3 regions of the Streptomyces sp. NPDC026062 genome follow, and region 1 is predicted to be linked to each of the others. Evidence: riboswitches for the same ligand, from Rfam matches in the RefSeq annotation. Region 1 holds a riboswitch; each other region holds the start of a gene.
What was found. Region 1 has a riboswitch for cyclic di-AMP ahead of ACZ4LX_RS20975 (C40 family peptidase). Riboswitches for the same ligand answer to the same signal wherever they lie in the genome.

Region 1 (4,322 bases):
TCGCGGCAGACCAGGGCCATGAGGCGCTTGGAGTCGGCGGCGTCGTAGATCGAGAACGAGGAGGTGAAGCCGAGCCTCTTCGACTCGCGGCGCAGGATCCGCACGCACGCGCTGTGGAAGGTCATGACCCACATGGCGTTGGCCCGCGGTCCGACGAGCTGTCCGACGCGCTCCTTCATCTCGCCCGCGGCCTTGTTGGTGAAGGTGATCGCCAGGATCTGGCCCGGGTGCACCCCGCGCTCGGCCAGCAGGTGGGCGATGCGGTGGGTCAGTACGCGGGTCTTGCCCGAACCGGCACCGGCGACGATGAGCAGCGGCGATCCGGCGTGCACGACGGCGGCGCGCTGCTCGGTGTTCAGCCCGTCGAGCAGCGCCGCGGCATCGATGACCGGGCGGTGGGCCCCGTCGCGGTAGTACGCGTCGCGGGGCGGCGGGGGCCCGTCGAAAACGCCCGCGAAAAGGCCCTCCGGCACCGCTTCGGGTGCGGAGTCCTCGGGGGGCGGCGGGGGCTCTTCCTCCGTGTGCTGGAGGCCGGCCAGGAAACTGTCGTCAAAGAGGCTGCTCATCGCCTCCCGAGTCTAGGCGTGCGCACCGACACTCCGCGGCCGAGTGACGAAGCACGCATCCGGGAGCGGGCACACAGAGCGAGCGGGAGACCGCGCTGTGTGGAGCGGGTGCGGCTCCCACCTGCCGCTGGGCACCCCGATGCGCCGAGGTCACGAAAATGTATCGGGCATATCGAACATCAACCTTCACAGCGGCACCATGAGTTGGCTAGCGTGCTCGTTCGGACGGCCCGTACCCCCAAGAGGCGATCCACGCCGAGCGGGCGTCCACGCCGAATCCGGGCTGCCCGTGCGGGAGTCCGGAACCGGGGACCCACACGCGTCACCGGGGTGAATCGGTCCGCATCCCCCACCAGGACCGTAGGGCAGCCTTCCGTTCCGCCCGAACCCGACAGCTAACCCGGTAGGCGGTCCACGGAAGGAGATGCCGGCCTTGGCGTCGCATCGCAAACCGCGCACCCGTGTGCGCAGCACCGGCCCGGCAGTCGGGATCACGACGGCCGCGCTGGCGTCGGTGACCCTGCTGTCCGCGCAGAGCGCACTGGCCGCCCCGGCCCCCAAGCCCAGCATCGAGGACGTGCAGAAGAAGGTCGACGGCCTCTACCGGCAGGCGGGCACCGCGACCCAGCAGTACAACCAGGCGAAGGAGGCGACGGCCAAGCAGCGCTCCAAGGTGGACACGCTGCTGGACGACGTCGCCCGGCGCACCGAGAAGCTGAACGAGGCCCGCAGGACGCTCGGCACCTACGCCGCCGCCCAGTACCGGGGCGGCGCCCTCGCTCCGACCGCCACGTTCTTCCTGGCCGACGACCCGCAGTCGTTCTTCGACCAGACCCACCTCATGGACCGGATGACCTCGCGCCAGACGCAGGCGGTGGCGGACTTCCGTACGCAGCAGGCGAAGGCCTCCAAGCAGCGGGCCGAGGCCGTGGCGAGCCTGGAGACCCTCACCGAGTCGCAGACGACGCTGCGCACCAGCAAGCAGAACGTCCAGACGAAGCTGTCCCAGGCCCGCAGCCTGCTGTCGAAGCTGACCGCCGAGGAGAAGGCGCGTCTGGCGGAGCTGGAGCGCAAGAAGGAGGCCGAGGCCAGGCGCAAGGCCGCGGAACTGGCGAAGAAGCAGGCCGCCGCGAAGGCCGAGGCCGACCGCAAGGCCGAGGAGGCCGCCAAGAAGGCCGACCAGGAAGCGGGCACCGGGAGCGGGACGGGTACGGGAACCGGTACGGGCACGGGCTCGGACACCGACGCCTCCACCAAGGCCGAGAAGGTCATGGCGTTCGCCAGGGCGCAGCTCGGCAAGCCGTACGTCTGGGGGGCTACCGGCCCGGCCTCGTACGACTGCTCGGGGCTCACCCAGGCGGCCTGGAAGGCGGCCGGCGTCGACATCCCGCGGACCACCTGGGACCAGGTGAACGTCGGCACCCGGATCGCCACGGCGGATCTGCAACCCGGTGACCTGGTCTTCTTCTACGACGACATCAGCCACGTCGGCATCTACAAGGGTGACGGCATGATGATCCACGCGCCGAAGCCGGGGGCGAACGTGCGCGAGGAGTCGATCTTCTACATGCCGATCTACGGGAGCGTGCGGCCGGGCTGACCTCTCCCCGCCCACACGCGAGAACGCCGCTGCCCGGACCCCATGGGGTCCGGGCAGCGGCGTGAGCGAGGGCTCAGGTCCAGAGCGTGGCGATGAAGATGTTGACGATCGTCAGTCCGCCGACCGCGGCGAAGAGGCCCTTGTCGACCTTTTCGTCGTCGCGCTTGACGTAGACGAGCGCGAGGATCACGACCAGGATCAGCAGCTTGACGCCGATCTTTATGTTGTTCACCGGGTGGTCGTCGGCCTGGTCGAGCCCGACCAGCGCGATTCCGGTGACCAGCATGGTCAGCGCGCCGTGCAGCATGGCCGGGACGAACCGTGCCGTGCCCGCGCCCATCGCCTTCATCTGGGTCAGGAAACCGCCCAGCAGAGAGGCGATGCCGATGATGTGCAGGGCGACGAAGACATCGATGAGTACACGCATGGCTCCGCAGCCTAGCTCCGGCCATATCAGCACTCCACAGCCGGGTGCGGCTTAGTAACCACTTGTCCGTGCGATGCACCAATTGCCTGACTCTGGTGCAATTCTCCCGATCACACGAGGGCAACGCAACGCCAAATTCGGACAATAAGCGTCATTACAACACTTTCCCGTGCCCCGGGTTTAGCGTCCCTGCCAGGTGACCGGCACACCGCCGATCCGCACCCGGACGGCGTTCCCGGTCACCCCGCCAGGGTTCCGGCGGCGGACCGCTCCCCCTGTTGGCGGTCCGTCGCCGGGCCGGGCGGGCCCGTCGGTAGACCCCGGCGGGCCGTCGAAAGGAAGGACGCCCGCCCTCGTGGCAGCGCACCGGAAACCCAAGCAGCGCCCGTACACCGGCACTGCTGCCCGCACCGCGGCGACGCTCGCCTTCGCCGGGGCCGCGACCGCCGCCGCGTTGCCGGGGTCGGCGCACGCCGATCCGGCACCGACGCCCGCCCAGGTGAAGGCCGAGGTGGACCGGCTGTACCGGGAGGCGGAGGTCGCCACCGAGCAGTACAACGGCGCCAAGGAGAAGGCGGCCGCCGCCGCCGAGTCCGTGGACGCCCTGCGCGACGAGGCGGCCCGCAGGACCGAGCGGCTCAACACGGCGCGCGACAAACTGGGTGCGTACGCCGCCGCGCAGTACCGTTCCGGCGGCATCGATCCCTCCGTGCGGCTGGTGCTCTCCTCGGACCCCGATCAGTACCTCCAGCGCGCCTCGTATGTGGAACGGGCCGGCGAGCGGCGCGCCACCGAGGTCCGCGCCGTGCGGCGCCAGGTGGCGGACGTGGCCCAGGTCCGCGCCGAGGCCGCCGGGCAGCTGGCCGAACTCGCGGCCGGCCAGGCCGCCCTCAAGGAGCACAAGGCCACGGTCCACGCCAAGCTCGCCGAGGCCCGGCAGCTGCTGGCCCGCCTCTCCCCCGCCGAGCGCGCCTCCTACGACGCCTCCGAGGGCGGCCGGGGCAGCGCCCGCGCCGACCGCGGCGCCCCGCGCGGCACCGCCCAGGCGCCCAACGCCCGCGCCGCCGCAGCGGTCGCCTTCGCGTACACCGCCCTGGGCAAGCCCTACGTCTGGGGCGCCACCGGCCCCTCCTCGTTCGACTGCTCCGGCCTCACCCAGGCCGCCTACCGCTCCGCGGGTGTCTCGCTCCCCCGGACGACATACACCCAGATCGACGCGGGACGGCGCGTCCCACGCTCCGAACTCGCCCCCGGAGACCTGGTGTTCTTCTACTCGGGCATCAGCCACGTCGGCCTCTACATCGGCAACGGCCAGATGATCCACGCCCCGCGCCCGGGAGCGCCGGTCCGTGTCGCGCCGATCGACCAGATGCCGTTCGCCGGAGCGACCCGGGTGGCGTAGGGTCCCGGCTTGCGAACCGGAACGGCCGTAAGGACACCCGAACATGCCCATGGACGCCGATGTCCAGGACCACGCCCGTACGCTCACGCTGCGCTCCCCCGACCATGTCCGGGTCGGCCCGTTCGTGATCCGGTACAACCCGGGCTGGTCCCTGAAGTACGCCAACTACGCCATCCCCGATCAGGGCGCGGAGCCGACACCCGCCGAACTCGACGCCCTGATCGGAGCCTTCCGGGAACGGGACCGGATGCCGCGCCTGGAGTTCCTGCCCACCTCTGCGCCGGCCGTCGAACCCGCGCTGCTGGCCGCCGGGTTCACGGTGGAGAA
Region 2 (4,322 bases), on a different contig from region 1:
AGAGGTCGCAGGTTCAAATCCTGTCCCCGCTACTGAAGGATCAGGCCCGGCACGCATACAGCGTGCCGGGCCTGATGCGTTTCAACGCCTCCCCGGCGCCGTTGCCGCTGCCGTTGCCCCCGGACGCCGGACGCCGGACGCCGGACGCCGGACGCCGAACCCCCGGACGCCGGACCGCCGGGCCCGCTCACTGCGGGCCGTACGTCCGCCCACGTACCCCCATTGGCCGACGAGGAGTCGCCCCGGGCCCCTGCTCCGGGAAGCCTGGGGGTGGTGCGCGGTACCTGCCGCGGCCGTGGGCGCACCGGGCAGGAGAGCAGCAGGTGGGGAAGCGGGTGGGGAAGCGGGTGGGGCGGCGGGGGAGGCATGCCGGGGATGTGCGGGCCCGCCGGTTCGTCAGGGCACTGCCCGCGCTGATGATTGTCGGGGGTGTCCTCATCGACGCCCTGAGCCCGCCCGAATTCACCGCCATCCCCCTGTTCGCGGCGGCCCCTCTGATCGCCGCTCCCACCTTCTCGCGCGCCGGTACCGTCCGGGTCGGGATCGCCGCGTTGCTGGCCATCGCCTCGCTGCGGATCTACCACGGCACCCTGATCCACGTCGTCCCCGTCATCGAACTGCTCACTGTCCTCACCGTCTCTGTGCTCGCAGTCGTGATCAACGGTGTCGTGCGGCGCGGCAACGAGCAGCTGGCCTCGGCCCGCGTCATCGCGGAGACCGCCATGCGAGCTGTGCTGCCGAAGCCCCCCGAGCGGATCGGCGGGCTCCAGGTGGCGGCGCGGTACGAGGCGGCGCAGGCGGACGAGTTCGTCGGCGGCGATCTCTTCTCGGTCACGGACAGCCCGCAGGGGGTCCGGCTGGTGGTCGGGGACGTGCGAGGCAAGGGGCTGGATGCCGTGGGGGCGGTGGCGCTGGTCATCGGCGCCTTCCGGGAGGCGGCCGAACAGGAGGAGACGCTGGAGGGTGTGGCGCTGCGGCTGGAGCGCGCGCTGGCGCGCGAGTCGGACCGGCGTGGCGGCCTGGACGCGTTCGAGGGGTTCATCACCGCCGTGCTCGCCGAGGTCCTGCCGGGGGCGGGCCGGGTGCGGATCGTCAACCGCGGGCACCCCGAGCCGCTGCTGCTGCACATGGACGGGGTGCTGGAGGTGCTCGGCCCCTCGGTGCCCGCGCTGCCGCTGGGGATGGATCTGGGGGTGTGGCCGGACCGGGTCGACGTGTGGGACCTGCCCGCGGGGGCGACGCTCCTCCTCTATACGGACGGCCTCTCCGAGGCCCGTAACGCCGAAGGTGTCTTCTACGACCCCGCCGAGCGGCTGCGGGGACGGATCTTCCCCGGGCCCGAGGAGCTGCTTTCCGCGCTGACCGATGACGTGCGGCTGCATACGGGCGGTGAGTCGACGGACGACATGGCGCTGCTCGCCGTCGGCCGGCCGGTCGAGGGGCAGCCCGGCCGGCGCACGACTGTGAAGATCGTCGGTCTGAGAGGTGGCGGGAAGCCGGGCGCGGAGCCCCGGGCCGGGCGCGGTGAAGGCAGTCGGGAGCGATACCACCGTCCGTAGTCGAAAGACACCCCTCCGCATAACATTTGACGCAACGTCAGAAAGCGGATGGTTACCGGAGGCTGATCAACTCGTCCGTTTCCACCCGGTTGTGTCCCGTAAAGTCCAGGCCAAAGACCTGAACGATCAGCGGGAACAGCTTGGAATCGGAGCCCGGTGTCTATTAACGTTCGATAACGCAGCGCGGTTGTCCCAGCCGCCGTCAGTGGCGGCACCGTGTGCGAGCGCCGAATTCCGCAAGGGAACCGGGGAACCACCTACATGGGGTGAATCGGGCATCTCTGTCTTGTGATGAGACGGAGGAACCCGTAGGAGACCTTCCTGCTCCGAACCCGTCAGCTAACCCGGTAGGCGAGAAGGAAGGAAAGGAGTGCGCCCCCGTGGCGTCCAACAAGCCTGCCCCCGAAGCTCCCTCCCGGTTCGTGTCCGAGTACGGCGATGACTTCGCGGCCCGGCCCGGCACGGTTGCCGGTACGGAGTACGGGGCCGCCTACGCCGCCGATTACGGGACCGATCGGGGCAGCGGCTTCGGAAACGACTTCCGCGCCGACGACTCCGGGCCCGACAGGAGCTGGGAGGAATGGAATCCCACCGAGGACTCCGTCCGTCCCGTGCGCGGCAAGCACCGCGTCGCCAAGCAGCGCAATGGTCTGGCCCGTAGCTCCACCGTCCTCGGTGTCGGCGTCATCGCGGCCGTCGGTGCGGGTGGCATGGCCACCGCTCAGAGCAAGCCGCCGGTCTCCATCTCTCTGCCCGATTCCATCTCGGACAATCTCCCCGACGCCAAGTCCCTTCCGGGCGTCGGCGCACTGTTCTCGAGCAAGTCCGAGACTCCCGAGGAGAAGGCCGAGGCCGCGGTCGCCGCTGCTCCGCTGAGCACCGCGGGCATCACCACCGCCGAGGCGGAGCAGGGCACCACCGACGCGGGCGAAGCCCTCCGCGCGCGCATCCTCCAGCAGGCCGAGCAGCAGCAGGACGCCGCCGACGCCGAGGTCAAGGCCGCCGCCGAGAAGGCCGCGGCAGAGAAGGCCGCCGCGGAGGCGAAGAAGCAGCAGGACGCTGCCGAGGCCAAGGTCGCCGCCGAGAAGAAGAAGGCGGCGGAGGAGGCGGCGAAGAAGGCGGAGGCGCTGCGGCTTGCCAAGCTCGCCGCCAGTTACGCCATCCCCACCTCCTCGTACACGATCACCTCGACCTTCGGCGAGGCCGGTTCGATGTGGTCCTCCGGCTACCACACGGGTCTCGACTTCGCGGCGCCGACCGGTACGCCGATCAAGGCCATCCACACCGGCACCGTCAAGTCGGCCGGCTACTCCGGTTCCTACGGCTACCGCACGGTCCTGGAGCTGGAGGACGGCACGGAGCTGTGGTTCTGCCACCAGTCCTCGATCGATGTCAGCATCGGTCAGAAGGTCACGACCGGCGACACCATCGGGCGCGTCGGCGCGACCGGCAACGTGACCGGCCCCCACCTCCACCTGGAGGTCCACACCCCGGACGGCACCGGCATCGACCCGGCTCCCTGGCTGCGGGCCCGGGGTCTGACGATCTGACACCGTTTGCCCACGCCGGTCGTCCGGCCCATCGAAACCCCGGCAGCCCTGACGCTCACCCCCCGACGTCAGGGCTGCCGGTCTGTCCGCACCCGCCCGCCGGGTCCGTTCGGGCGCACGGGCCAGGGGCCGGGGGCCGACACACGGGCGAGGGGGCCGACACAGGGGCGAGGGGGCAGACGCAGGAGCCACGGTCTGATGTGCGGGCCGTGGCCAGATGTACAGGCCACGGAATAGTGAAGCCCGTGGATGCGGTTGTTCCCCCCATGACTTCTCTCCGCAAGCTCGGCTCCTCCGGCCTTCAGGTCTTCCCGCTCGCACTCGGGGGCAACGTCTTCGGCTGGACCGCCGACGAGGCTCAGTCCTTCGCTGTTCTCGACGCGTACGCGGCGGCCGGCGGCAACTTCGTCGACACGGCCGACTCCTACTCGGCCTGGGTCCCCGGCAACGAGGGCGGTGAGTCGGAGGCCCTCATCGGCAAGTGGCTCGCCGCGCGCGGCAATCGCTCCGACATCGTCGTGGCCACCAAGGTCGGCGCCCACCCCGCGTACAAGGGGCTCTCCGCCACCACCATCAAGGCCGCCGCCGAGGAGTCGCTGCGTCGGCTCGGCACCGACCACATCGACCTCTACTACACGCACTTCGACGACGAGACGGTCCCCGTCGAGGAGATCATCACCGCCCTCGACCAGCTGGTGAAGGAGGGCAAGGTCCGCGAGATCGCCGCTTCCAACATCAGTCCCCAGCGGCTCCGCGCCTCGCTGGACTTCTCCGAGCGCGAGGGACTCGCCCGTTACGTGGCTCTCCAGCCCCACTACAACCTGGTCTCCCGGGACACGTACGAGGGCGAGCTCCAGGACACCGCCGCCGACGCCGGGCTCGCCGCCGTCCCGTACTTCGCCCTCGCCTCCGGGTTCCTCACCGGCAAGTACCGCACGGGGACGGCCGTGGAGAGCGCCCGCGCCGGGAGCGCCGGCACGCACCTGGAGTCGGAGCGCGGACAGAAGGTGCTTGCCGCGCTCGACAAGGTGGCGCAGGAGCGGGACGCGGAGATCGCGACCGTGGCGCTGGCGTGGCTGGCCGCCCGGCCGACCGTCGCCGCGCCGATCGCCTCGGCCCGTACGGTCGAGCAGCTTCCCGCGCTGGTGGCCGTCGCCGGACTGCGGCTGACGGACCAGGAGCTGGCAGGCCTCACCGAAGCCTCTGCCTGAGA
Region 3 (4,322 bases), on a different contig from region 1:
TACTTCGGCACCATCCCGGCGCATGACGGCAAGCAGCCGCCGCGCGACGGAGCGCTTCCGGAGATCATCGGCGGTCAGCTGCGCGAGGAGGTCCGCGAAGAGGTCCCGGCGCGTGCGCTGATGGCCGCCTACCGGCTGCCCCACGACGGCACCCGTGAGTGCGACGCCGCCGACCTCGCGCTGACGGTGCTGGGCGGTGGCGAGTCGTCCCGTCTGCACAACCGCCTGGTCCGCCGGGACCGGACGGCCGTCGCGGCCGGATTCGGGCTGCTGCGGCTCGCGGGTGCGCCCTCGCTCGGCTGGCTGGACGTCAAGACGTCCGGTGGTGTCGAGGTGGCGCAGATCGAGACCGCGGTCGACGAGGAGCTGGCCCGGTTCGCCGAGGAAGGCCCCACGCCCGAGGAAATGGAGCGCGCTCAGGCCCAGTTGGAGCGTGAGTGGCTGGACCGTCTCGGTACGGTCGCGGGCCGGGCCGACGAACTGTGCCGGTTCGCCGTGCTGTTCGGTGACCCGCAGCTCGCCCTGACCGCCGTGCACCGGGTGCTCGACGTGACGGCGGAGGAGGTCAAGGCCGCCGCCAAGGCCCAGCTGCGGCCCGACAACCGGGCGGTGCTGGTCTACGAGCCGGTCGAGCCCGCCGATGCCGCCGACGAGGCGGACGCAGCCGACACCGACACCGACGCGCACGAAGGAGCGGACAAGTGACCGACGCTGCCGCGACTGGAGTTTCGATGCAGTACCACCCGCAGCCCGCCCCCGGCGCGGCCAGGCCCTGGGCCTTCCCCGCACCGGAGCGCGGCTCCCTGCCCAACGGCCTCACGGTCCTGCGCTGCCAGCGCCCCGGCCAGCAGGTCGTCGCCGTGGAGATCTTCCTCGACGCCCCGCTGGACGCCGAGCCGGAGGGCCTCGACGGGGTCGCCACGATCATGTCGCGCGCTCTGTCCGAGGGCACCGACAAACAGAGCGCCGAGGAGTTCGCCGCCGAGCTGGAGCGCTGCGGCGCCACGCTGGACGCCCACGCCGACCACCCGGGGGTCAGGGTCTCGCTGGAGGTTCCGGCCTCCCGGCTGGCCAAGGCGCTCGGCCTGGTCGCAGAGGCCCTGCGGGCACCGGCCTTCGCCGACAGCGAGATCGAGCGGCTGGTGAACAACCGGCTCGACGAGATCCCGCACGAGCAGGCCAATCCGGCCCGGCGCGCGGCGAAACAGCTCTCCAAGGAGCTCTTCCCGGCCACCGCCCGCATGTCGCGCCCGCGCCTGGGCACCGAGGAGACCGTGGAGCGGATCGACTCGGCGGCCGTGCGCGCCTTCTACGACGCCCACGTCCGCCCGTCCACCGCGACGGCCGTGGTCGTCGGCGACCTCACGGGCATCGACCTGGACGGGCTGCTCGCGGACACCCTCGGCGACTGGTCGGGCAACACCGCGGAGCCCCGCCCCGTCCCGCCGATCACCGCCGACGACACGGGCCGTGTGGTGATCGTGGACCGCCCCGGCGCCGTGCAGACGCAGCTGCTGATCGGCCGCATCGGCGCCGACCGCCACGACAGCGTCTGGCCGGCGCAGGTTCTCGGCACGTACTGCCTGGGCGGCACGCTCACCTCCCGTCTCGACCGGGTGCTGCGCGAGGAGAAGGGCTACACCTACGGCGTACGGGCCTTCGCCCAGGTGCTGCGCTCCTCTGCCCCGGACTCCGTCTCCGGGGCGACGGGCGCCGCCATGCTCGCCATCAGCGGCTCCGTGGACACGGAGTCCACCGGTCCGGCGCTGGAGGACCTGTGGAAGGTGCTGCGGACCCTGGCGGCCGAAGGGCTGACGGACGCCGAGCGCGAGACGGCCGTGCAGAACCTCGTGGGCGTCGCCCCGCTGAAGTTCGAGACGGCGGCCTCGGTCGCCGGCACCCTCGCCGACCAGGTCGAGCAGCATCTCCCGGACGACTACCAGGCACACCTGTACGCACGCCTCGCGGATACCGGCACGGTCGAGGCGACCGCGGCCGTGGTCAATGCCTTCCCGCAGGACCGTCTGGTCACGGTCCTGGTCGGCGACGCCGCGCAGATCGCCGATCCGGTCAGGGCCCTCGGCATCGGTGAGGTTTCGGTCGTGACCGGCTGAGCGAAACAGTCAATTCGCCCCATGTCTGGGCAAAAGGAAGGTCCTGATGGAGAGATCTCCGTCAGGACCTTCCTTTTTGTCTGTTTTGTGGGAGAGGTTGCCTGTCTGCCCTGTGGGATGTGCGACAAATCGGCCTGTCCGTTTGGTGGGGGGAAGCGCCCCCGTCTAGCGTCGGCTGCGCTGTCCGCCACTCGTATGCCGCATCCGCGACGTACCGGGCAGCCATCGCCGAGTCCCCGTCAGGCGCGAGCCTGGGGAGCCGGGGACCCACGCAGTCCCTGGGGTGAATCGGATGCCCGCGCCTCGCACGAGGCAGGGGATCCGTAGGAGACCTTCCTGCTCCGAACCCGTCAGCTAACCCGGTAGGCGAGAAGGAAGGAAAGGATCAGCCACTTCATGGCGTTCACCCGTGCCACCGGGAAGCACCGTGCCCCGGGCCGTCTGACGCGCAGCGGCGCGAAGGCCGTCGGCATCGCGACCCTGGCCACCACCGGCGTCATCGGCGGACTGGCCTCCCCGGCCCTCGCCGCGGAATCCGGGGCCCCCGCCGCCGGTGAGACCGGCCTCACGCAGGTTCTCGCCATCGAGAACGTCCTCGCCGAACGGATCGAGGCACAGGCGGACGCGCAGCAGCGTCAGGCCGACGCCGCCGAGAAGAAGGCCGAGGCGGCCAAGAAGAAGGCCGAAGCGAAGAAGAAGGCGGAGGCCAGGGCGAAGGCCGCCGCGAAGGCGAAGGCGGCAGTGAAGGCGAAGGCCGCCGCCCGTGCCGAGGCGGCTCGCGAGGCGAAGGCCCGTGCCGCCCGCTCCGCCGAGCGCGCCCGGCTCGGTTCCTTCCAGCTCCCCGTCGCCGGTTCGTACGTGAGCACCGGCTACAAGTCCAGCGGTTCGCTCTGGTCCTCCGGCAGCCACTCCGGCATCGACTTCCACGCCGCGTCCGGCAGCTCCGTCGTCGCCGTCGGCGCCGGTACGGTCGTCGAGGCGGGCTGGGGTGGCGCGTACGGCAACAACATCGTGCTGCGGATGACGGACGGCACGTACACCCAGTACGGCCACCTCTCCTCGATCGGTGTGTCCGTCGGCCAGAGCGTCGGCGCCGGACAGCGGATCGGCCTCTCCGGCTCCACCGGCAACTCGACCGGCCCGCACCTGCACTTCGAGGCCCGCTCCACTCCCTCGTACGGCTCCGACATGGACCCGGTCGCCTACCTGCGCGCCCACGGGGTCGCCGTCTGACCGGACGGAAGACACCACGAAGGCCCCGGCACCTCGCCGGGGCCTTCGTCGTGTCCGCGCGCCGCACCGGTCCGGGGCGTTCCGTACCTGCCGTTCCCGAACGGCAGGTGGCCAGAAGATATTCATGAATTTCCACCCGCCGTCGGAAATTCGACCGCATTGCAATAGAGTCGCAGGACAGGCGTCGATCGGCCGCGTTTCGCGGGGATTAAGGCGGAGGTTCGGACATGCGCATTCCGGCGCATTCGGTATGCACGGCAATCCGTGAAGACATCGTCTCGGGTGTCTTCGAGCGCGGCAGCCGACTCACCGAGGAGGTGCTCGCGCGTCGTTACGGGGTCTCCCGCGTCCCGGTGCGGGAGGCGCTGCGCACTCTGGAGTCCGAGGGGTTCGTGGTCACCCGCAGGCATGCCGGGGCCTGCGTCGCCGAGCCCACCGAGCAGGAGGCCGCCGACCTCCTGGAGGTCCGGACGCTTCTGGAACCGCTCGGTGCGGCGCGGGCCGCCCACCGCCGCACGGACGCACACCTCAAGGTGCTGCGCGGCCTGGTCAGGCTGGGCCAGGAGCGTGCCCGCAAGGGGGAGGGCGACGACCTGCGCTCCCTGGGCGGCTGGTTCCACGAGACGCTGGCGCAGGCATCCGGCAGTCCCGGTCTGATCGCGATGCTCACCCAGCTGCGGCACAAGACCGCCTGGATGTACGTGGTCGAGCAGCCGGCCCGGCCGGCCGATTCATGGGCCGAGCACGGGGCGATCGTGGATGCCGTGGCGCGCGGTGACGCGGAGCGGGCGAGGAGCCTGGCCGCCCAGCATGCCGAGCGGGCCATCGGCGCGTACCGGCTGCGCCGCCCCGGGCGGCCGGGCGCCGTCACGGCCCGCCCCGGCCGGGTGAGGACATCGCAACATGCCGTAAACACGCCGAGTGGCCGGCATTAACAATTACGCCGTATACAAGGAATGGGTATTCTGCGGGGCT

Region 2: it holds a riboswitch for cyclic di-AMP, as region 1 does, so the genes downstream of both, ACZ4LX_RS28010 (M23 family metallopeptidase) here and ACZ4LX_RS20975 (C40 family peptidase) in region 1, are expected to answer to the same signal.
Region 3: it holds a riboswitch for cyclic di-AMP, as region 1 does, so the genes downstream of both, ACZ4LX_RS20180 (M23 family metallopeptidase) here and ACZ4LX_RS20975 (C40 family peptidase) in region 1, are expected to answer to the same signal.

What each region holds. Positions count from the first base shown of each region.
Region 1 covers NZ_JBVHOQ010000022.1:57,102-61,423, forward strand. Annotated here, with positions in the region: gene pcrA (DNA helicase PcrA) at 1-566, opposite strand, end outside; cyclic di-AMP (ydaO/yuaA leader) riboswitch at 827-992, shown strand; gene ACZ4LX_RS20975 (C40 family peptidase) at 991-2,166, shown strand; gene ACZ4LX_RS20980 (hypothetical protein) at 2,240-2,593, opposite strand; gene ACZ4LX_RS20985 (C40 family peptidase) at 2,949-3,995, shown strand; gene ACZ4LX_RS20990 (GNAT family N-acetyltransferase) at 4,039-4,322, shown strand, end outside.
Region 2 covers NZ_JBVHOQ010000035.1:66,041-70,362, forward strand. Annotated here, with positions in the region: tRNA gene ACZ4LX_RS28000 (tRNA-Met) at 1-32, shown strand, start outside; gene ACZ4LX_RS28005 (PP2C family protein-serine/threonine phosphatase) at 417-1,559, shown strand; cyclic di-AMP (ydaO/yuaA leader) riboswitch at 1,775-1,928, shown strand; gene ACZ4LX_RS28010 (M23 family metallopeptidase) at 1,940-3,109, shown strand; gene ACZ4LX_RS28015 (aldo/keto reductase) at 3,376-4,320, shown strand.
Region 3 covers NZ_JBVHOQ010000021.1:14,166-18,487, forward strand. Annotated here, with positions in the region: gene ACZ4LX_RS20170 (M16 family metallopeptidase) at 1-705, shown strand, start outside; gene ACZ4LX_RS20175 (M16 family metallopeptidase) at 732-2,114, shown strand; cyclic di-AMP (ydaO/yuaA leader) riboswitch at 2,331-2,497, shown strand; gene ACZ4LX_RS20180 (M23 family metallopeptidase) at 2,511-3,347, shown strand; gene ACZ4LX_RS20185 (GntR family transcriptional regulator) at 3,575-4,282, shown strand.